Regions from separate parts of the Mesorhizobium sp. WSM4310 genome, predicted to be linked through region 1. Evidence: predicted binding sites of a transcription regulator. Region 1 holds the regulator's gene; each other region holds the start of a gene.
The links. Region 1 encodes PhoB, which activates phosphate uptake and scavenging genes when phosphate is short. Its sites were predicted from a motif close to TGTCATNNANCTGTCAT; they were not measured.

Region 1 (4,927 bases):
CGCCCGGCGACGCCGGCGGCCTGCTCAATGCCATCTACGGCAGCATCGTGATGACCATCATCGGCATCATCGTCGGCACGCCGATCGGCGTGCTGGCCGGCACCTATATGGCCGAATATGGCCGCTTCTCGAAGCTCACCACGGTAGTGCGCTTCATCAACGACATCCTTCTGTCGGCGCCGTCGATCATCATCGGCCTGTTCGTCTATGAGCTGATGGTGCGGCCGATGGGGCATTTCTCGGCGATCGCCGGTGCCGTGGCACTCGCCATCCTGGTCATCCCCGTCGTCGTGCGCACCACCGAGGACATGCTCAACCTGGTGCCCAACGCCTTGCGCGAAGCCGGCACCGCGATCGGCGCGCCGCGCTGGGTGGTCATCCGCTCGGTTGCCTATCGTGCCGCGCTTTCGGGCATCGTCACCGGCATATTGCTGGCCATCGCCCGCATCTCCGGCGAAACCGCACCGCTTCTTTTCACGGCGCTGAACAACCAGTTCTGGTCGAGCAATCTCAACGCGCCGATGGCCAGCCTGCCTGTCACCATCTTCCAGTTCGCTCTCAGCCCCTATGAGGAATGGCAGCAGCTGGCCTGGACCGGTGCACTCATAATCACATTGACGGTTCTCGCGCTCAGCATCTTTGCGCGCAGCCTGACCGGACGCAGAGAGGACAAATGAGCCAGATGTTGTCTCCAGACATGACGATCGCCGCAGAGGCGGCGACCAAGGCCAAGATCGAGGTCAAGAACCTCAATTTCTACTACGGCCAGTCGAAGGCGCTGAAGGACATCACGCTGTCGCTGCCCGAGCGCAGCGTCACCGCCTTCATCGGCCCGTCGGGTTGCGGAAAGTCGACGCTGCTGCGCGTCTTCAACCGCATCTACGAGCTTTATCCCAAGCAGACCGCCGAGGGCCAGGTGCTGCTCGACGGCCAGAACGTTCTCGACCGCTCGCAGGACCTCAACCTGCTGCGCACCAAGATCGGCATGGTGTTCCAGAAGCCGACGCCGTTCCCGATGTCGATCTACGAGAACATCGCTTTCGGCGTCAGGCTCTACGAGAAGATCAGCAAGGCCGAGATGGACGGCCGCGTCGAGCAGGCGCTCAAGCGCGCGGCACTGTGGACCGAGGTCAAGGACAAGCTCAATGCTAGCGGCCTCAGCCTGTCGGGCGGCCAGCAGCAGCGGCTGTGCATCGCCCGCACCGTGGCGGTGAAGCCAGAAGTCATCCTGCTCGACGAGCCTGCCTCGGCGCTCGACCCGCTGTCGACCGCCAAGATCGAGGAGCTGATCGACGAGCTGCAGGCCGACTACACGATCGTCATCGTCACCCACAACATGCAGCAGGCGGCGCGCGTCTCGAAGCAGACCGCCTTCATGTATCTGGGCGAACTGGTCGAATTCGACCGCACCGAGAAGATCTTCACGTCGCCCCGCGAGAAGCGCACGCAAGACTACATAACCGGCCGCTTCGGCTGATCGCACGCATACGAGGACCAGGATCATGGCCGAACACACAGTCGCAGCCTTCGACGAGGATCTCGGACAGATCAGCAGGCTGATCAGCGACATGGGCGATCTCGCCGGCTCGATGGTCGGCGGCGCCACCAAGGCGCTGCTGAACTCCGACAATGCGCTCGCCCAGCGCGTCGTCTCCGACGACGCCATCATGGATGCGCGCCAGCGCGAACTCGACGACCGCGCCATCACGCTGATCGCCAAGCGCCAGCCGATGGCCGATGATCTGCGCCATGTCGTCGGCTCGATCCGCATGGCCGGCGATCTCGAACGCATTGGCGACCTTGCCAAGAACATCGCCAAGCGCGTCGGCACTGTCGGCCTCAGCGCCACGCCGCGCGACCTCTCGCATTCCATCGACGCCATGGCGCAGCTGGTGCTGATCCAGGTGCAGGGCGTGATCGAGGAGTATGCGGCGCGCGATGCCGCGGCACTGGCGAAGCTGCGCGCCGACGATGAGCGCATCGACGTCAAATACACCTCCGTCTTCCGCGAACTGCTGACCTATATGATGGAGGATCCGCGCAACATCACGGCTTGCACGCATCTGTTGTTCTGCGCCAAGAATCTCGAACGCATCGGCGACCACGTGACCAACATCGCCGAGAATGCGTACTATGTCCTGACCGGTACGCAGCTGCCCGCCAACCGTCCAAAACAGGACGAGACGGCGATGTCGGCGCCGGCGGCCTGAGCGCAGGGGTAACCAACCGATGATCGCACCACGCATCATGGTGGTGGAGGACGAGGAGCCGCTCGGCGTGCTCCTCCGCTACAATCTGGAATCGGAGGGTTACCAGGTCGAGGTGGTGACACGCGGCGACGAAGCCGAAATCCGCCTGCAGGAGAACGTGCCCGACCTGCTCGTGCTCGACTGGATGGTGCCGGCGGTATCCGGCATCGAACTCTGCCGGCGATTGCGGATGCGGCCCGAGACCGAGCGGCTGCCGATCATCATGCTGACCGCGCGGGGCGAGGAAAGCGACCGTGTACGCGGGCTTTCCACCGGCGCCGACGACTATCTGGTCAAGCCGTTCTCGACGCCGGAATTCATGGCCCGCATCAAGGCGCTGCTGCGCCGCGCCAAGCCGGAAGTGCTGTCCAGCGTGCTCAAGGTCGGCGATATCGTGCTCGACCGTGAATCGCACCGGGTCTACCGCAAGAAGAGCGAGATCCGGCTCGGGCCGACCGAATTCCGCCTGCTCGAATTCATGATGCGCCATCCTGGCCGCGTGTTCTCGCGCAGCCAGCTGCTCGACAATGTCTGGGGCGAGACGATCTACATCGACGAGCGTACCGTGGACGTGCATGTCGGCCGGTTGCGCAAGGCGGTCAACAATGGTCGCATGCCGGATGTCATCCGTACCATTCGTGGGGCGGGCTACGCGATCCGGGAAGACTAGAGCTTGCCTCATCCCGATAAAATCGGGATGAGGCTCCAAGATCGAAACTCCAATCAGCAGGTAGTCGCCAATGCCGTGAAGAGGGTGATCAGCGGACTTCGACTTCTCCCAACAGATGTTGCCGCCTCATCTCCTCTTCGACCCATACAGCAACGCGCTGGAGCTTTGAATGTTTGATGTCTCGAATGATCAGCTGCGTAGTGGCCGCGTCGACCTCGCCGATAATAATTTCGCCCCAGCCGTTGGTTCGCAGGAAGCGGTAGACGTCCTCGCCGAAGTTGCGAACACGATGGACGAGGCCGTAAAACTCGGCCTGATCTATGTTGAAGTTGATCACCAACGAACGGGACATCAGCAGATCATACAGGCAGACACATTGCCAATTGATGTCGCAACGGGCCGAACGCGGTCGTTCAGAATGATCGAGTTTCGCCCTGACCGTCAGGCAACGTTCTTTCCGGCACCCGTTCTTGCCTGCACGCCCGGCGCGAAAATCTCCTGGTCGACGAAGGTCAGCGCGCGCATGGCGCAACCTTCGCGGATCAGCGGCAGTTCGTTCGGTTCGGTGTCGAAGGAGATCGATTCCGAGTGCTGACCACCGGCGGTCTGGGCGATCGCCTCGCGCAATGCCGGCTCGATCAGATCGAAGGCGGCGGCGCTGACGCCGACCATGGCAACGGGCGCCGGATCGATCAGCGCGAACAGGCTGCCGAGGCCGTAACCCAGTGCCTCGCCGGCCTTGCGATAGGCTTCGCGCTCGGGCCCGTCCCGTTCCCGTGCCGTCGCGGCCAGCGCCCGCATCTGCGCGTCGCTGACATCGGCCACCGGCTCGGTGTCCTCGCCGAGCTGCCTGGCATTGCGCCAGATGGCGTAATTGCCGGCATAGGCCTCGACACAGCCGCGCCGCCCGCAGCGGCAGAGCGCGCCGCCGGGCCGATGGATCATGTGGCCGAACTCGCCGCCCGAGGAATGGGTGCCGGTGAACAGCTCGCCCTTCAGCACCAGCCCCATGCCGATGCCGTGCGAAAGCAGGATGGCGATGAAGTCGTCGCGGTAGCGCTCGGGATCGCGCCTGCGCAGCGCCACCGCCATCATGTTGCAGTCGTTTTCCATGGTGGCGGGGATGCCGAACTCGGCTTCGAGTATGTCGGCGAAGGCGATGTCGGTCTGCGGCGTGATCGGCGACCACAGCATCGCCCGGGCCTCGGTATCGGTGATGCCCTGGATCGCCAACGCGATGCGGGCGACGCTGCGCACGTCAATGTCGGGATCCTCGAGGCGCCGCCTTACGATGGCCACGCATTCGCCGATCAGCGCCTCGCGCGACATGGTCAGCGTGTCCAGCCGGCGCTGTTCTTCCGATATCACCTGGCCGGCATAGTCGATGACTGCGACCGACAGGAAATTCAGCGACAGCACCACGGTCATCACAGCCGCGGCCTCCGGAGTGAGGCCGAGGCCGACCTGCGGCCTGCCGCGTTTCAGCGCGCCGGCCTCGCTCGGCTTGCCCTCGGCCAGGATGCCTTCGCCGATCAGGTCTGAGGAAATCGCCGATATGGTCGAATGGCTGAGGCCGGTGGTCGCGGCGATCTCGGTGCGTGAGGGCCGGCCAGCCTGGCGCACGGCCGCGATCACCATCGCGCGGTTGCGCCGGCGCAGATCGTCGTGGCGGATTCCGACCGACATGTTTTTTCACATCCTCCCGGTCGCCGCGGTTCTTCCGGCCTCCCTCGAACGCTGCCGGCGACACGGTCAAATACTGGCAGAAGCGGCCGGTGCTGTCATTTATTTATTGCGAAGCTCGAAAAAAATTCAGAGGGACATCAAAATCCATCAGAATCGTTGTTGACAGCGTTCCGGTGTTGGATCAGTGTTTTTTCGAGGCTCGAAAAAATAGGGCCTCTGTGCCGGCCTTAGGGCCAGTTTGGTCGCGCCATACGCGGCGCAGGGAGGAATATCATGAAGAGATTCACGGCCGCCATCCTGGCGGGTGTCGCCATGTCGCTGA
Region 2 (4,927 bases), on a different contig from region 1:
GCCGCTACCTCTTCTCGGTCGGCTCGAATGCCGAGGCCTCGCGCCTCTCCGGCGTCAATGTCCAGCGCACCATCTACATGGCCTACACGCTGTCGGGCCTGTGCGCGGCTTTTGTCGGCGTGCTCCTGGCCTCGCGCATCGGCATCGGCAACCCGACCCAGGCCGAGGGCTGGGAACTGCAGGCGATCGCGTCCTCGGTCATCGGCGGCACCTCGCTGTTCGGTGCGGTCGGCTCGGTGCATGGCCCGCTGCTCGGCGCCTTCATTCTCGCCACCATCAACAACGGCGCCAACCTGCTCAACGTCAACGCCTTCTGGCAGCGCATCATCACTGGCGTGCTGATCATCGTCATCGTCTATTTCGACGGTCTGCGCCGCCGCGGCGGCAAGTGACCATTGCTGAAATCGATCTCCGGCCCGGCGTGAAGACAGGTCGGAAACCCAATCGGACTGAGACATGAAAGCCGTTATCTGCCGCTCGCCCGGGGAACTCATCCTGGAAGACCGCCCCGCGCCCGGCGCGCCCCCTGCCGGCTGGGCGCTGGTCGCGGTCAGCCATGTCGGCATCTGTGGCACCGACTACCACATTTTCGAAGGCAAGCACCCGTTCCTCGCCTACCCCCGCATCATGGGCCATGAAGTCTCCGGCACCGTCATCGAGACCGGCGAGGGCGTCGATCTTGCCGTCGGCGAACCGGTCGTCATCAACCCTTACCTCTCCTGCGGCAAGTGCATCGCCTGCCGGCACGGCAAACCGAATTGCTGCGTCAAGATCGAGGTGTTGGGCGTCCATCGCGACGGCGCCATGTGCGAACGCATTCTTGTCCCGGCGCAGAATCTCTATCCGGCCAATGGCCTGTCGCTGGCCGACGCAGCCGCCGTCGAATTCCTGGCCATCGGCGCGCACGCGGTACGTCGCGCCCGTGCCGATCCCGGCGCGCGCGCTCTGGTCATCGGCGCCGGCCCGATCGGGCTCGGCAACGCCATCTTCGCCCGCATTGCCGGGCTCGACGTGACGCTGCTCGACATGAGCAGTGAACGTCTCGTTTTCGCCGAAAACGAACTTGGCTTCAGTATCCTCGACGGCTCGCGCGGAGCGTTGCCGGATCTGGTCAAGGAAGCGACAGCGGGCGAAGGCTTCGACGTGGTCTTCGACGCCACCGGCAACACCCGGTCGGTGCAGTCGGCTTTCGGCCATGTCGCGCATGGCGGCACACTGGTGCTGGTCAGCGTCGTCAAGGACGACATCGTCTTCTCCGACCCTGAATTCCACAAACGCGAAATGACGCTGGTCGGCAGCCGCAATGCACTGCGTGCCGATTTCGATCATGTCGCAGACTCGATCCGCAACGGCGCCGTGCCCCTGGCCAAGCTGGTCACCCACCGCACGACGCTGGCCGATACGCCGAGCGATCTCGCCCGCTGGGCGCATGAGAAATCCGGCCTGATCAAGGCCGTGATCGAGATCGGATAGGCGGCAGAACTCGGCTCACAGCGCCGACAGTTTGAGCTCGACCCGCTCCGCCGGAAAGCGCGACTCGGAGAACTGGATCGGCTGACCGTCCGGCGTGATGTTGACGGCCACCGTGACCAGCACGATGGCGCCTGGCTGCAGGTCGAGGTCGGCGAGATCGGCCGCATCGGCATGGCGTGCCGACAGCACGGTCGATTGCCTGAGATAATCGTCGATGCCGAAGCGGGCCAGCGACGCGGTGATCGAGCCAGTCTCAGCCATCGCCTTGTCGATGCCGGCAAAGCGCCTGGCATCGAACCAGCCAGCAGCACGTGACACAGGCCGTCCATCGGCCTCACCGCGTGTCTCCAGCCGGATCACCTCGGCGCCCTTGGCAAGGCCAAGCCCTTCGGCGACACGCGGGCTGGCCGGCTCGACCGACGAGGCAAGCAGCACGATGTGCCGTTCCGAGGTTTGTCCCTGCAGGCCCGTTGAAAAGCGTGTGCGCGCCCCGATCGGATAGGACAGCCGCTTGCGAGACAATACGAAGGTGCCACGCCCCTGCTCGGCCCGCAGCACACCTTCCTGCACAAGCGCCGATATGGCGCTGCGCACCGTGTGGCGATTGACGCCATAGCGCTCGGCGAGCGCCACCTCCGGCGGCAGCGCGGCATTCTCGGCGAAATCGCCGGTGGCGATCGCCTGCAGGATCCTGTCGGCGATCTGCCGCCACAGCGAGACGCCGCTGCGCCGTTCAATACTGTCGGCTTCCTGTCGCCCTATCATGAGTTGGCCCCTGCCTTCCGTCCCCTGTCATCCACTCGTCATGGACTCGCGCTAGGTAATATGTATAATTTGTATAGTTGTCTATATCAATAGACAAATTTAGCGAAGAGGAATGCTGCCGATGCGAGGACAGGAAGCCCGCGACCAGGCCGGACGCAAAGCCGCGATGGCGACCCTGGCGCAATCGAGCGGCGACGACATCGTCCGGCTCTGGAACGAAGCCGGCCTGCCTTCGCAAGCCGAACTGCTGCGCGGTCCCGAGACCGGGCTGGTGACGTTGCGCGGCCGCATCGGCGGCGGCGGCGCACCGTTCAATGTCGGCGAGGCTACCGTCACCCGCGCCACCGTCCGGCTGCCGTCCGGACAGGTTGGCCATTGCTACGCGCTTGGCCGCGACAAGCAGAAGGCGAAGCTGGCGGCGATCGCCGATGCGCTCTGGCAGGACCCTGCGCGCCGCGCCGAGGTCGAGACCAGGCTGATCGCGCCTTTGAGGTCGGCGCTAGCGACTGCCCAAGAAAAACGACGCGCCGAGACGGCGGCAACGAAGGTGGATTTCTTCACCATGGTTCGCGGAGAAGACTGATGGATATCGCAGCGCAATCGATCGAGGGCGGTTTCGCCGACCCGGTGTTCAACGCCCAGACGGTGTTTCGCGCGGTCATGGACGCGATGGCGCGGCCAGGCAGCGTGCAGCCTCTGCCGGCCTTGGCCCGCCCGCCGGCGCCGCTTTCCGCAACCGCCGGCGCCGTGGCACTGGCGCTGTGCGACAACGACACGCCGCTCTGGCTCGACCCGGCCCTGCACGCCTCCGCCGCGATCGGCTCCTGGCTTGGTTTCCACACCGGCGCGCCGCTGGCCAACACGCCTGCCGACGCGCATTTCGCCTTTGTCGCCTCGCCGGCCGAGATGATGGCGCTCGACGGCTTTGCGCAGGGAACGCAGGATTATCCAGACCGGTCGACCACCCTGATCCTGCAGGTCAGCGACCTCGTTTCAGGCACTCCGTTGCTGCTGGAGGGGCCCGGCATCGAAATCAGCGCCACCATCGCGCCGGCGCAGATGCCGCGTCATTTCATCGAGCAGTGGAAGCAGAATATCCAGCGCTTTCCGCGCGGCGTCGACATCATCCTCGCCACATCCGAAGGCATAGCCTGCCTGCCGCGCACGACGCGCATCAAGACGATGGAGGCTTGAAGATGTATGTCGCGGTAAAAGGCGGCGAAGCCGCTATTCGTAACGCCCACAGCCTGCTCGCCGATCGCCGGCGCGGCGACCGTTCGGTGCCGGCACTGCGCCTCGACCAGATCGTCGAACAGCTGGCGCTCGGCGTCGACCGGGTGATGAGCGAAGGCTCGCTCTACGACCGTGAACTCGCGGCACTCGCCATCGTCCAGGCGCGCGGCGACATGATCGAGGCGATCTTCCTGGTGCGCGCCTATCGCACCACGCTGCCGCGCTTCGGCTACAGCAAGCCGATCGACACCGGCGCCATGCTGGTCGAACGGCGCGTCTCGGCAACCTACAAGGACCTGCCAGGCGGCCAGTTGCTCGGCCCGACCTTCGACTACACGCACCGGCTGCTCGACCCCGGGCTTGCCGCCGGCGCCGATGTCGCCGAACCCTTGCGGCGCGAGACGGAAGCGCAGGCCATGCCACGCGTCTCGGCGATCCTCGCCCGCGAAGGCCTGATCGAACCGGATGGCGAGATGCCGCAGGACCATGTGCCCGGCGACATCACCCGCGAGCCGCTGGAATTCCCGATGGCGCGCGACATCCGCCTGCAGTCGCTGTCGCGTGGCGATGAAGGTTTTCTTCTGGCGCTCGGCTACTCCACCCAGCGCGGCTATGCCCGCAACCATCCCTTTGTCGGCGAAATCCGCATCGGCGAGGTCGAGTTGGAACTCGATGTTCCCGAACTGCCCTTCGCAGCACCGCTCGGCACGGTGCGGGTCACCGAGTGCCAGATGGTCAACCAGTTCAAGGGCTCGGCCAAGGCGCCGCCGCAATTCACCCGGGGCTACGGCCTGGTCTTCGGCCAGAGCGAGCGCAAGGCGATGGCCATGGCGCTCTGCGACCGCGCCCTGCGCGCCTCCGAGCTCGGCGAGGACATCATCGCCGCCGCCCAGGACGAGGAATTCGTCATCTCGCATTCCGACAATGTCCAGGCGACCGGCTTCGTCGAGCATCTGAAGCTGCCGCACTATGTCGACTTCCAGGCCGAACTCGACCTCGTGCGCCGCATGCGCGCCGAATACGAGGCCCGCGAAAACCCCGCGAAGGTAGAAGAGAAGCGGGAGGCCGCGGAATGATCGAAGGCCTGTCCCACATGACCTTCATCGTTCGCGACCTCGAGCGGATGACGAGGATACTCGAGGGCGTCTTCGACGCGCGCGAGGTCTATGCCAGCGACGCCGAGCAGTTCTCGCTGTCACGCGAAAAATTCTCCTGATCGGCGACATCTGGATCGCCATCATGCAAGGCGAGAAGCTTAACGAACGCAGCTACAACCACATTGCCTTCAAGATCGATGACGCCGATTTCGACCGCTACGCCGAGCGCGTCGGCAAGCTAGGCCTCGACATGCGCCCGCCGCGCCCACGCGTCGAGGGCGAAGGCCGCTCGATCTATTTCTACGACGACGACAACCACATGTTCGAACTGCACACCGGCACGCTCACCGAGCGGCTGG
Region 3 (4,927 bases), on a different contig from region 1:
GGGCGCGATATCAGAGAAAGTGCCGTCAATCGCCGGCCTGGAAAACGCCTTGCAGAAGGCCAGGACGAACGACCGCACCACGGTGCTGGTCATCGACACCGACCCGCTGGTCTCCACCGACGCCGGCGGCCATTGGTGGGATGTGGCGGTGCCGGAAGTCTCCGCGCGGCCGCAGGTCAACGCGGCGCGCAAGGCCTATGACGAGAAGCGCCAGATGCAGAGCGTCGGCGATTGATGCAGCTACCCCCCTTCTTCCCGTCCCCATACGGGGAGAAGGTGCCGGCAGGCGGATGAGGGGCAGCGCCGGCGGCCCAAGAATGAACTGTTCTAAACCGGAGTGACGACTTGAAAGCCAAACTGGGCATGTCCCCCATAGCGTGGTGGAACGACGATCTTGCGGAACTCAGCGATGACGTGTCGCTTGAGGAGTGCTTGCGGCAGTCGCGTTCGGCCGGCTTCACCGGCATGGAGATGGGCCGGCGTTTTCCCAACGACCCTGCCGTCATGCTGCCGATCCTCAAAGCCGCCGACGTGACGCTGTGCGGCGGCTGGTTTTCCGGCACGCTGGTCGATGAGGATATGAGCAAGAACAAGGATCGCATCCAGCCGATGATCGAGCTGTTCAAGGCGGTCAACGCGCCTTGCATCGTCTATGGCGAGGTCGGCCGCTCGATCCAGGGCGACCGCTCGAAGCCGCTGGCCACCAAGGCGAAACTTTCAGGCGACGAGATGAAGGCCTATGGAAGGCGCCTGACCGAATTCGGCGAATGGTGCGCCGAACAAGGCATGCCGCTGTCCTACCACCATCACATGGCGGCTGTGGTCGAGACCGAGCCGGAACTCGACGCCTTCATGCGCCATTCCGGCGAAGGCATTCCGCTGCTGCTCGATGCCGGCCACCTGGCCTTCGCCGGCGGCGATGTGCTGCGCGCCATCGACAACCACCACAAGCGCATCAGCCATGTGCATGTGAAGGATGTGCGCATGGCCGTGATCGACAAGCTCGACCGCACGAAACAGTCCTTCCTCGACGCCGTGGCGCTCGGCGCCTTCACCGTGCCGGGCGACGGCTCGCTCGACTTTGGCGCCATCGTGCAGCGCTTCGCCGACCATGGCTATGAAGGCTGGTTCGTGGTCGAGGCAGAGCAGGACCCGAAGAAGAACCCGCCGCTCAAGATGGCGCAGGTCGGCCACAAGGAGCTGATGCGGGTAATGACGGCGGCCGGCTACACGGTCGAAACCCAGGGTTTTCCGAATGCCTGACGCGACGGGTTCACGGCGCGGCAGGTTGCTGTAGATTGGCCCGATGAAAGATTCCGAGCACCCCTTCTTCCGCCCGTTGTGGCGGCGTGTCGCCGTCGTCGCGGTCTGCGTCATCTGGTCGATCATCGAGTTCGCCACCGGCACGCCATTCTGGGGCACCATCGCGCTCGGCTTCACCGGCTATGCCGTCTGGCAGTTTTTTTATCTGTACAAGCCGGCCGACGAGAACAAGGCGACGGCCGAGTCCGAACCGAAGGAGTAACCCGATGTCCAAGCTGCTCGTCAAAGCCGACAAGGGCCATGGCCGCGTTGCCCATGTGACGCCGAAAAGCGCCGGCTGGACTTATGTCGGTTTCGACCTGCATCGGCTGCAACCCGGCGAAAGCGCCTCGGGAAAGACGGAAGACCGCGAAGTCTGCCTGGTCTACGTCACCGGCAAGGGCACAGCGAAAGCCGACGGCAAGGATCTCGGCCTGCTCGGCGAGCGCATGTCGCCCTTCGAGGGCAAGCCTTGGTCGGTCTATGTGCCGGAGGGATCGGACTGGTCGGTGACGGCTGACACCGATCTCGAACTCGCCGTCTGCTCGGCGCCCGGCCTCGGCGGCGGCCTGCCGGTTCGGGTGATCGGGCCGGACGATCTCGGCCAGGAGGTGCGCGGCAAGGGCACCAACACGCGCTACGTCACCAACATCCTGCCGGAAGGCAAGCCGGCCGATTCGCTGCTGGTGGTCGAGGTCATCACGCCCGGCGGCCACACGTCGAGCTATCCGCCGCACAAGCATGACCAGGACAATCTGCCCGCCGAATCCTATCTCGAGGAGACCTACTACCACCGCCTCAACCCGCCGCAGGGCTTTGCCTTCCAGCGCGTCTACACCGATGCCGACAAGGATGGCCATCGCGAGCTCGACGAAGCCATGGCGATCGAGGATGGCGATGTCGTGCTGGTGCCCAAGGGGTATCACCCCTGCGCCGCCTGCCATGGCTACGACCTCTATTACCTCAACGTCATGGCCGGACCGAGGCGGACGTGGAAATTCCACAATGCGCCCGAGCACGAATGGTTGATGAAGGCCTGACCGGTCCGAGATTCCTCCTGAACCTGTTGATCCAGCTCGGAAAAATCGTCGGCTAAGGACCTATTGGGGTGATTTGCCTTCGAAAACCCTGCAAAGCTTCGTCAATCCGTCATGGAAATCACTTATGGCAGCGGTCTGACGAGGATTTTTGATGCGTTATGCCATCTATTTCACCCCCCGGCAGGACGAACCGCTGGCGCGGATCGCCGCCAACTGGCTGGGCTGTGACCCGTTCGGCGCGGCGACAAGGCCGGTTGAGGCCGTGGCCGATTTGTCGGCGGCGGAAGTTGCCTTCCACACCGCCTCGGCCCGCCGCTATGGCTTCCACGCGACGCTGAAGGCACCCTTCCGCCTGGCCGCCAACGAGACCGAGACTTCGCTGCGCGCGGGGCTCGACCAATTTGCCGAAGCGACGCCCGTCGTGACGATCCCACGTCTCGTCGTCAGCCAGATCGACAGCTTCTTCGCGCTGGTGCCGGAGGGGCCGCTGCCGCCGCTCAACCGTTTCGCCGATGAGGTGGTGCGCGATTTCGACCGGTTCCGCGCGCCGCTGACCGAGGCCGAGATCGAGCGGCGCAGCCCGGATTCGCTGAAGCCGGCCGAGTTCCGCAATCTCTGCCAATGGGGCTACCCCTATGTCTTCGAGACCTTCCGCTTCCACATGACGCTGTCGGGCCGCGCCGGGCCACAGGAAAGCCCTCGTTTGCGCGCAGCAATCGACAGCCTGTTCGCGGATGTGCTGCGGCAGCCGGTGCTGGTCGACGCGCTGACGCTGTTTGTCGAACCCGAACCGGGCGCGCCGTTCATGGTGCTTTCGCAGCACGCGCTGGGACGCCGCCCGGCAAGGAAAATCGCCTGAACACCCCTGCTCGAAGAACCAAAGGACTGCCCGAAATGACCGCCGAGACCGTTCTTTCCAACGCCCGCATCGTGCTTGCCGACGAGATCGTCGAGGGGTCGCTGGTGCTGCGTGACGGCTTTATCGCCGACATCGATGCCGGCAGCAGCCACACCAGCGGGAACATGGCCGGCGAGGACATGGGCGGCGACTATGTCATTCCCGGGCTGGTCGAGCTGCACACCGACCACCTGGAAGGCCATTACGCACCCCGGCCGAAGGTGCGCTGGAACCCGATCGCCGCGGTGCTTGCCCATGACGCGCAGGTGGCGACGGCCGGCATCACCACCGTGCTCGACGCCTTGCGCGTCGGCATGGACGAGGACGCCGACCTCACCTTGGCCGATATCCGCAAGCTGGCCGATGCCATCGAGGACAGCGTCGCGCAGGATCGTCTGCGGGCCGATCACTTCCTGCATCTGCGCTGCGAGGTTTCGGCGCCGGATTGCCTGCAGGCCTTCGCCAATTTCGACCGGGACGACCGGGTCAAGCTGGCTTCGCTGATGGATCATGCGCCCGGCCAGCGTCAGTTCGTCAATCTCGAAACCTATGCCTACTACTACCAGCGCAAGCTGAAGCTGACCGATCGCGACTTCCAATTGTTCTGCGAGAAGCGGATGGCGGAATCGGCGCGCTATTCGGCGCCGAACCGCGCGGTGATCGCGGCTGCCTGCCATGAGCGCGGCATCGTGCTCGCCAGCCATGACGACGCCACTTCGGGCCATGTCGACGAGGCGATCGAGCAGGGCGTGCGCGTTGCCGAGTTTCCGACCACCGAGGAAGCGGCGCGCGCTTCGAAGGCCGCGGGCCTGGGCGTTCTGATGGGTGCGCCGAACGTCATGCGCGGCGCCTCGCATTCGGGCAATGTCTCGGCGCGCACGCTGGCCGGCGACGGGCTGCTCGACATCTTGTCATCAGACTATATTCCCTTCAGCCTGATCCAGTCGGCCTTCTTCCTCGGCGACATGGTCGAAGGCATTTCGCTGCCGCAGGCGGTCGCCATGGTGTCGAAGAACCCGGCCGAGGCCGTTGGCCTGACCGACCGCGGCATCATCGAGCAAGGCCGCCGCGCCGACCTGGTGCGCGTGCGTGTGGATGACCATGTTCCAGTGGTGCGCACCGTCTGGCGGCAAGGGCGCCGGGTCGCATGATGGTGTCGGCCTTGATCGAGCGTGAATTGTCAGCTGAAACGTTCCCCGTTCGTCATGGCGTGTTTGTCGCGGTCGTGGGGCCAAGCGGCGCCGGCAAGGACACGGTGATCGGCTACGCCCGTGCCCTCTTCGCCGACGAGACCCGGCTGGAGTTCGTGCGCCGCGTCATCACCCGGCCGAGCGATGCGGCGAGCGAGGATCACGACACGCTGGCCGACGCCGCCTTCGTCGAGGCCGAGGCCGACGGCGCCTTCGCCATTTCCTGGGAAGCGCATGGCTTGCGCTACGGCCTGCCTGCCGATGTCGACTGGTCGGTCGCCAATGGCCATGTGGCGGTGGCGAACGTGTCGCGCGCGATCATTCCCACCTTGCGCGAGCGCTATGCCAATCTGGCCATTGTCGAGATCACTGCTTCGCCTGACGTGCTGGCCTCGCGGCTGGCGATGCGCGGCCGCGAGTCGCGCGGCGAAGTGCTGGCGCGCCTGGCGCGCAGCGCCAATGTGACCCTGACCGGCCCCGGCGTGACCACGATCGAC
Region 4 (4,927 bases), on a different contig from region 1:
AGGCGACGCCTTCGACATAGTACGGCCGGGAGAAGTTGATCAGCTGCGAGCGCTGCGCCGTCATCGTCATGAACTGGATGGTGATGTCGACCTTGTTGGTGGTGACGTTGGGAATGCGCTGCGCAGGATCCTGCATGACGAATTCGACCTTGGTCGGATCGTCGAACAGACCCTTGGCCAGGATGCGTCCCATGGTGATGTCCATGCCGACCAGTTCGCCGGCATCGTTCTCGAAATGCCAGGGCGCGTTCGTGCTGCCGGTGCCGACGATAAGCTTGCCGCGGTCGAGCACGGTGCGCAGCAGGCTGTCGGATGCCGCCTGGGCGGCCGCCTTCTGCGCATCGACGGTTGCCAGCACGCCGGTGGCGGCCAGTCCCGCCATTCCCAATTTCAGAAAATCACGTCTTCCGGATGTGTCGTTCACGGCGACCTCCTTTCGTGTTGTGTTCCCCATGCACAGGCAAAGACACACGTCGATGATTTCAAAGCGATTGTCTCTTACAAGAGACGCATGTATCCTGTACAAGACAGATACTAACACCAGGAATCGACAATGCAAGATGGCAATGCCTTGGCCGTTTCGGCCGACGAAAAGACGACGGCCTCCCGCGAGAAGGGCCTCAACCGGGTGCTCGAGATCCTGGACTTCCTGCACACGACGCAGCGGGCGATCGGCATTGGCGACCTTGCCAAGGGGGTGAATGCTCCCCGCTCGACGACCTACACGCTGGTGCGGTCGCTGGTCGACGCCGGCCTGCTGGAAATGGCGGGCGACGGCAACCGCGTCTATTTCGGCAAGAAGCTCTATCTCTATGGAATGGATTATGTGCGCGGCAACGACCTGCTGCGGCGCGGGCGCCAGGAGGTCGACCATCTGTCGCGCGAGACCGGCGAGACCTCGGAATTGTGCATGCTGCAGAGCGGCCGCTACACCATCGTCCACTCCAGCCCAGGCACCAGGCCGTTTCGCATCAGCTCGGCCACCGGCCTGCAGATACCGCTGCCCTGGACCGCGTCTGGCCGGCTGCTTCTGGCGGGGCTGGAGCGGGCCGAGGTCGAAGCCATGGTGTCGGAAGACGATCTCGTGCTGCCCGACGGCCGCAAGCTGCGGCTCGACGATTTCATCGACGACATCGCCAAGGCTGGGGTGACCGGCTACTGCGTCACCTCGGGCCTGGTCGATGCCTATACGAAGTGCCTTGCCGTGCCGGTCTTTTCAGCACCGGGCAAGGTCGAGGCGACGATGTGCCTGGTGGTTCCCATCGATACGTCCGACGAGCGCACCGGCAGTCTCATCGGCCTGCTGCGCGATCGCGCGGCCAGGCTTTCGATCGGCGGATAGGGGAAAGCGTTCAGGCGATGATGTCTGGAATGATCTTGTCTTCCAGCTTCATCAGCCGGTCCTTGAGCGCCAGCTTCTTCTTCTTCATGCGCTGGATTTGCAGCGGGTCGCAATTGGTGGCGATCATCGCGTTGATCGCGGCATCGAAATCGGCGTGTTCCTGCTTCAGCCGGGAAAATTCGAGGCGAATATCGGCCTGTTCCTGATCGGACATTCTCTACCGTCTGCACGTCTGCGGCGCCCAAAAACTGGGCCTGATTGGGCGGGGGTGGCAATTTCTGCCACCGGCGCGCAGGCCATATCACATTTCACCTTGTCGTGGAATGCTACCACGCAGCATTCGACATCGCAGTCGGAAGGTGGCAAAGTGTCATTGTGCCGTCACAGAAGCGACCTGCGGTGGACGTGCCGTGACGGCTGCAATCGAGGAAACCATGAAAGGGAGAACCAATCATGTCTCTTGCATCCCATCTTGATGAGTTGCAGCGGAAACACGGCGACATCGAACGCGAAATCGATGACGCGATGAACCACCCGTCGGTGGACGACCTCGAAATCGTGAATCTCAAGCGACGCAAGCTGGCACTCAAGGATGCGATTGAGAAACTGAAAGCGCAACCGACCACGCATTGATGCCCGACTGACATAGCCGCCACTATGCGGTCTTCCTTGCCGGCGGCAACCGCCGCCGGTGCTGTCGTTTTGATGTTCAGCGCTAAGTCATAAGCCGCAGCTAATATACCCTCCGATCCCTATTTTACGCCTCGGCCGTCGCCGGGCGGTGTCCTGTTTCAGCTCGCATGCTGGGATCAATTGCTGTCAGTGGCGACCTGTCGCCATTGACAAGCCATCTTTGCTCCTCCACCTCATGCCCGAACCTCAGCGCATCGGCCCCGGGGAGTGCTTGTACGTCCGAGCGGACGCATGGGGCTCCAGAGACAAAAGGCTGCCGGCATGACCGGATATTTTTCCTTTCCCTTCCCCCGCCGCACCTCGGTCGGCGTCGATGTCGGCGGCGTGGTCGTCGGCGGCGGTGCGCCTGTCGTGGTGCAGTCGATGACCAACACCGACACGGCCGACATCGATCAGACCGTCGCGCAGGTCGCGGCACTGCACCGCGCCGGCTCCGAGATCGTGCGCATAACCGTCGACCGCGACGAGAGCGCCGCCGCCGTTCCGCGCATTCACGAACGGCTCCAGCGCCTCGGCATCAATGTGCCGCTGGTCGGCGACTTCCACTATATCGGCCACAAGCTTCTGGCTGATCATCCGGCCTGCGCCGAGGCACTGGCCAAATACCGCATCAATCCGGGCAATGTCGGCTTCAAGGACAAGAAGGACCGGCAGTTCACCGATATCGTCGAAATGGCGATCAAGCACGACAAGCCGGTGCGCATCGGCGTCAATTGGGGCTCGCTCGACCAGGAGCTTCTGACGCGGCTGATGGACGACAACCAGGACAAGGGTTTTCCGCTGACGGCGCAGGAAGTGATGCGCGAGGCGATCGTGCAGTCGGCGATCCTGTCGGCCGAAATGGCCGAAGAGATCGGCCTTGGCCGCGACAAGATCATCCTGTCGGCCAAGGTCAGCGGCGTGCAGGACCTGGTTGCCGTCTACACCGAGCTTGCCACCCGCTCCGACCATGCGCTGCATCTCGGCCTCACCGAGGCCGGCATGGGCTCGAAAGGCATCGTCGCCTCGTCCGCCGCCATGGGCATCCTCTTGCAGCAAGGCATTGGCGACACCATCCGCATCTCGCTGACGCCGGAGCCGAATGGCGACCGAACGCGCGAAGTGCAGGTGGCGCAGGAACTGCTGCAGACCATGGGGTTCCGCCAGTTCGTGCCGATCGTCGCGGCTTGCCCCGGCTGCGGCCGCACGACCTCCACCGTGTTCCAGGAGCTTGCCCAGAACATCCAGGCCGACCTGCGCAAGAACATGCCGGTGTGGCGCGAAAAATATCCAGGCGTCGAGAACCTGAAGGTCGCGGTGATGGGCTGCATCGTCAACGGCCCGGGCGAATCCAAGCATGCCGATATCGGCATTTCGCTGCCCGGCACCGGCGAGACGCCGACGGCGCCCGTCTTCGTCGACGGCAAGAAGGCGGCGACGCTGCGCGGACCGTCGATCGCGGCGGATTTCGAGAAAATGGTCGCCGACTATATCGAGCAGAGGTTTGGGCGCGGCGGCAAAGCCGCGGCGGAGTAGACGAAATGCAGCGTTTCCTCGCGGTGACGCTGGTTCTGCTTTGCGCCCTGGGGTGCTCGACATCGGTTCAGGCGGATCCGCCGCAATCGGCCAAGCAACGACTGATCGACAAGGTCTGCAACCTGATCCAGGCCCATGCCGACCAGAACGGCCTGCCGCGGGATTTCTTCGCCAGGCTGATCTGGAAGGAAAGCCGTTTCGACCCCAATGCCGTCAGCCCCGTCGGCGCCGAAGGCATCGCCCAGTTCATGCCGGGCACCGCCAAGATGCGCGGGCTCGAAAACTCCTTCGACATCAACCAGGCGATCCCGGCTTCGGCGAAATATCTTGCCGAAATGAAAAGCAGCTACGGCAATCTTGGCCTGGCGGCGGCCGCCTACAATGCCGGCGAAAGCCGGGTTTCGCGCTGGTTGGGCTCGGGCGGCTTCCTGCCGATGGAGACCGAGAGCTATGTCTTCGACGTCATGGGCGAGCCGGTCGACAAGTTCACCGACCCCGCCTATGCCGGAAAAATCGAGCCGCTCGATGCCAAGACGGATTTTGCCGTCGCTTGCCGCAAGCTGCCTGTCATCATGTCGCGGACCGTGGCGATGGCCTCGATCAACGTCAAGCCATGGGGCGTCCAGGTGGCCGGCAATTTCCGCCGCAGTGCTGCCATCAGCCAGTGGCTGAGGGTCAGGAGCCGGTTTCCGGCCTTGCTCGGGGGGCATGATCCGGTGGTGAGCCGGGTGCGCACGCCGATCGGCCGGCGCGGCATCTACGCCGTCAGGATCGGGATCGACGATCGTGCCGCCGCTAATGTCATCTGCCAGAAATTGCAGAGCGTCGGCGGGGCATGCGTGGTGGTACGCAACCGGTAGTTCGCGGCGGTGGGTCGGCCGGGTTGCCCTGCCTGTGATGAACGACGAGGGCAGCGGGATGTTCGACGCCTACATTATCTGCGGCACGCCGAGAACCGGCAGCACGCTGCTGTGCAAGCTCCTGGCCTCCACCGGGACATCAGGCGATCCACACTCCTTCTATCGGCGGCAGGACCTGTCGGAATGGGCCGACGAGTGGAAACTGCCGGCCCGCGATACGATGCGCGAGCTTGAATTCGACGTTGCCTATCTCGATGCGGCAATCACCGCCGGCAAGGGCAGGACAGGCATCTTCGGCCTGCGCCTGATGCGCGAAAACCTGGATGAACTTTCGGCGATCCTCGACCGGATTTTCCCAGGGCTGGCGTCAGACACAGCGCGCTTCGAAAAGGCCTTTGGCCGCATTCTCTACATCCACCTGTCGCGTGAGAACAAGCTTGCGCAGGCGATCTCGCTGATCAAGGCGCAGCAGACCGGTCTTTGGCATATTGCGCCGGACGGCACCGAGATCGAAAGG

Region 2: the regulator PhoB is predicted to act here: its motif matches at 2,264-2,280, upstream of phnF (phosphonate metabolism transcriptional regulator PhnF).
Region 3: the regulator PhoB is predicted to act here: its motif matches at 2,439-2,455, upstream of FJV80_RS17590 (DUF1045 domain-containing protein).
Region 4: the regulator PhoB is predicted to act here: its motif matches at 1,711-1,727, upstream of FJV80_RS33335 (YdcH family protein).

The regions. Positions count from the first base shown of each region.
Region 1 is NZ_VFTA01000047.1:1,062-5,988, reverse strand. Features, by position in the region: gene pstA (phosphate ABC transporter permease PstA) at 1-677, shown strand, start outside; gene pstB (phosphate ABC transporter ATP-binding protein PstB) at 674-1,477, shown strand; gene phoU (phosphate signaling complex protein PhoU) at 1,503-2,210, shown strand; gene phoB (phosphate regulon transcriptional regulator PhoB) at 2,230-2,919, shown strand; gene FJV80_RS30875 (hypothetical protein) at 3,008-3,271, opposite strand; gene FJV80_RS30870 (ROK family protein) at 3,361-4,605, opposite strand; gene xylF (D-xylose ABC transporter substrate-binding protein) at 4,879-4,927, shown strand, end outside.
Region 2 is NZ_VFTA01000032.1:15,016-19,942, forward strand. Features, by position in the region: gene FJV80_RS27045 (ABC transporter permease) at 1-392, shown strand, start outside; gene FJV80_RS27050 (zinc-binding alcohol dehydrogenase family protein) at 457-1,473, shown strand; gene phnF (phosphonate metabolism transcriptional regulator PhnF) at 1,489-2,238, opposite strand; gene phnG (phosphonate C-P lyase system protein PhnG) at 2,360-2,821, shown strand; gene phnH (phosphonate C-P lyase system protein PhnH) at 2,821-3,432, shown strand; gene FJV80_RS27070 (carbon-phosphorus lyase complex subunit PhnI) at 3,435-4,547, shown strand; partial or broken gene fosX (FosX/FosE/FosI family fosfomycin resistance hydrolase) at 4,544-4,927, shown strand, end outside.
Region 3 is NZ_VFTA01000015.1:47,087-52,013, reverse strand. Features, by position in the region: gene iolD (3D-(3,5/4)-trihydroxycyclohexane-1,2-dione acylhydrolase (decyclizing)) at 1-235, shown strand, start outside; gene iolE (myo-inosose-2 dehydratase) at 346-1,263, shown strand; gene FJV80_RS17600 (DUF3329 domain-containing protein) at 1,307-1,525, shown strand; gene iolB (5-deoxy-glucuronate isomerase) at 1,530-2,342, shown strand; gene FJV80_RS17590 (DUF1045 domain-containing protein) at 2,494-3,201, shown strand; gene FJV80_RS17585 (alpha-D-ribose 1-methylphosphonate 5-triphosphate diphosphatase) at 3,237-4,391, shown strand; gene phnN (phosphonate metabolism protein/1,5-bisphosphokinase (PRPP-forming) PhnN) at 4,388-4,927, shown strand, end outside.
Region 4 is NZ_VFTA01000063.1:482-5,408, forward strand. Features, by position in the region: gene FJV80_RS33320 (transporter substrate-binding domain-containing protein) at 1-382, opposite strand, end outside; gene FJV80_RS33325 (IclR family transcriptional regulator) at 554-1,342, shown strand; gene FJV80_RS33330 (YdcH family protein) at 1,353-1,556, opposite strand; gene FJV80_RS33335 (YdcH family protein) at 1,796-1,975, shown strand; gene ispG (flavodoxin-dependent (E)-4-hydroxy-3-methylbut-2-enyl-diphosphate synthase) at 2,297-3,550, shown strand; gene FJV80_RS33345 (lytic transglycosylase domain-containing protein) at 3,556-4,410, shown strand; gene FJV80_RS33350 (Stf0 family sulfotransferase) at 4,469-4,927, shown strand, end outside.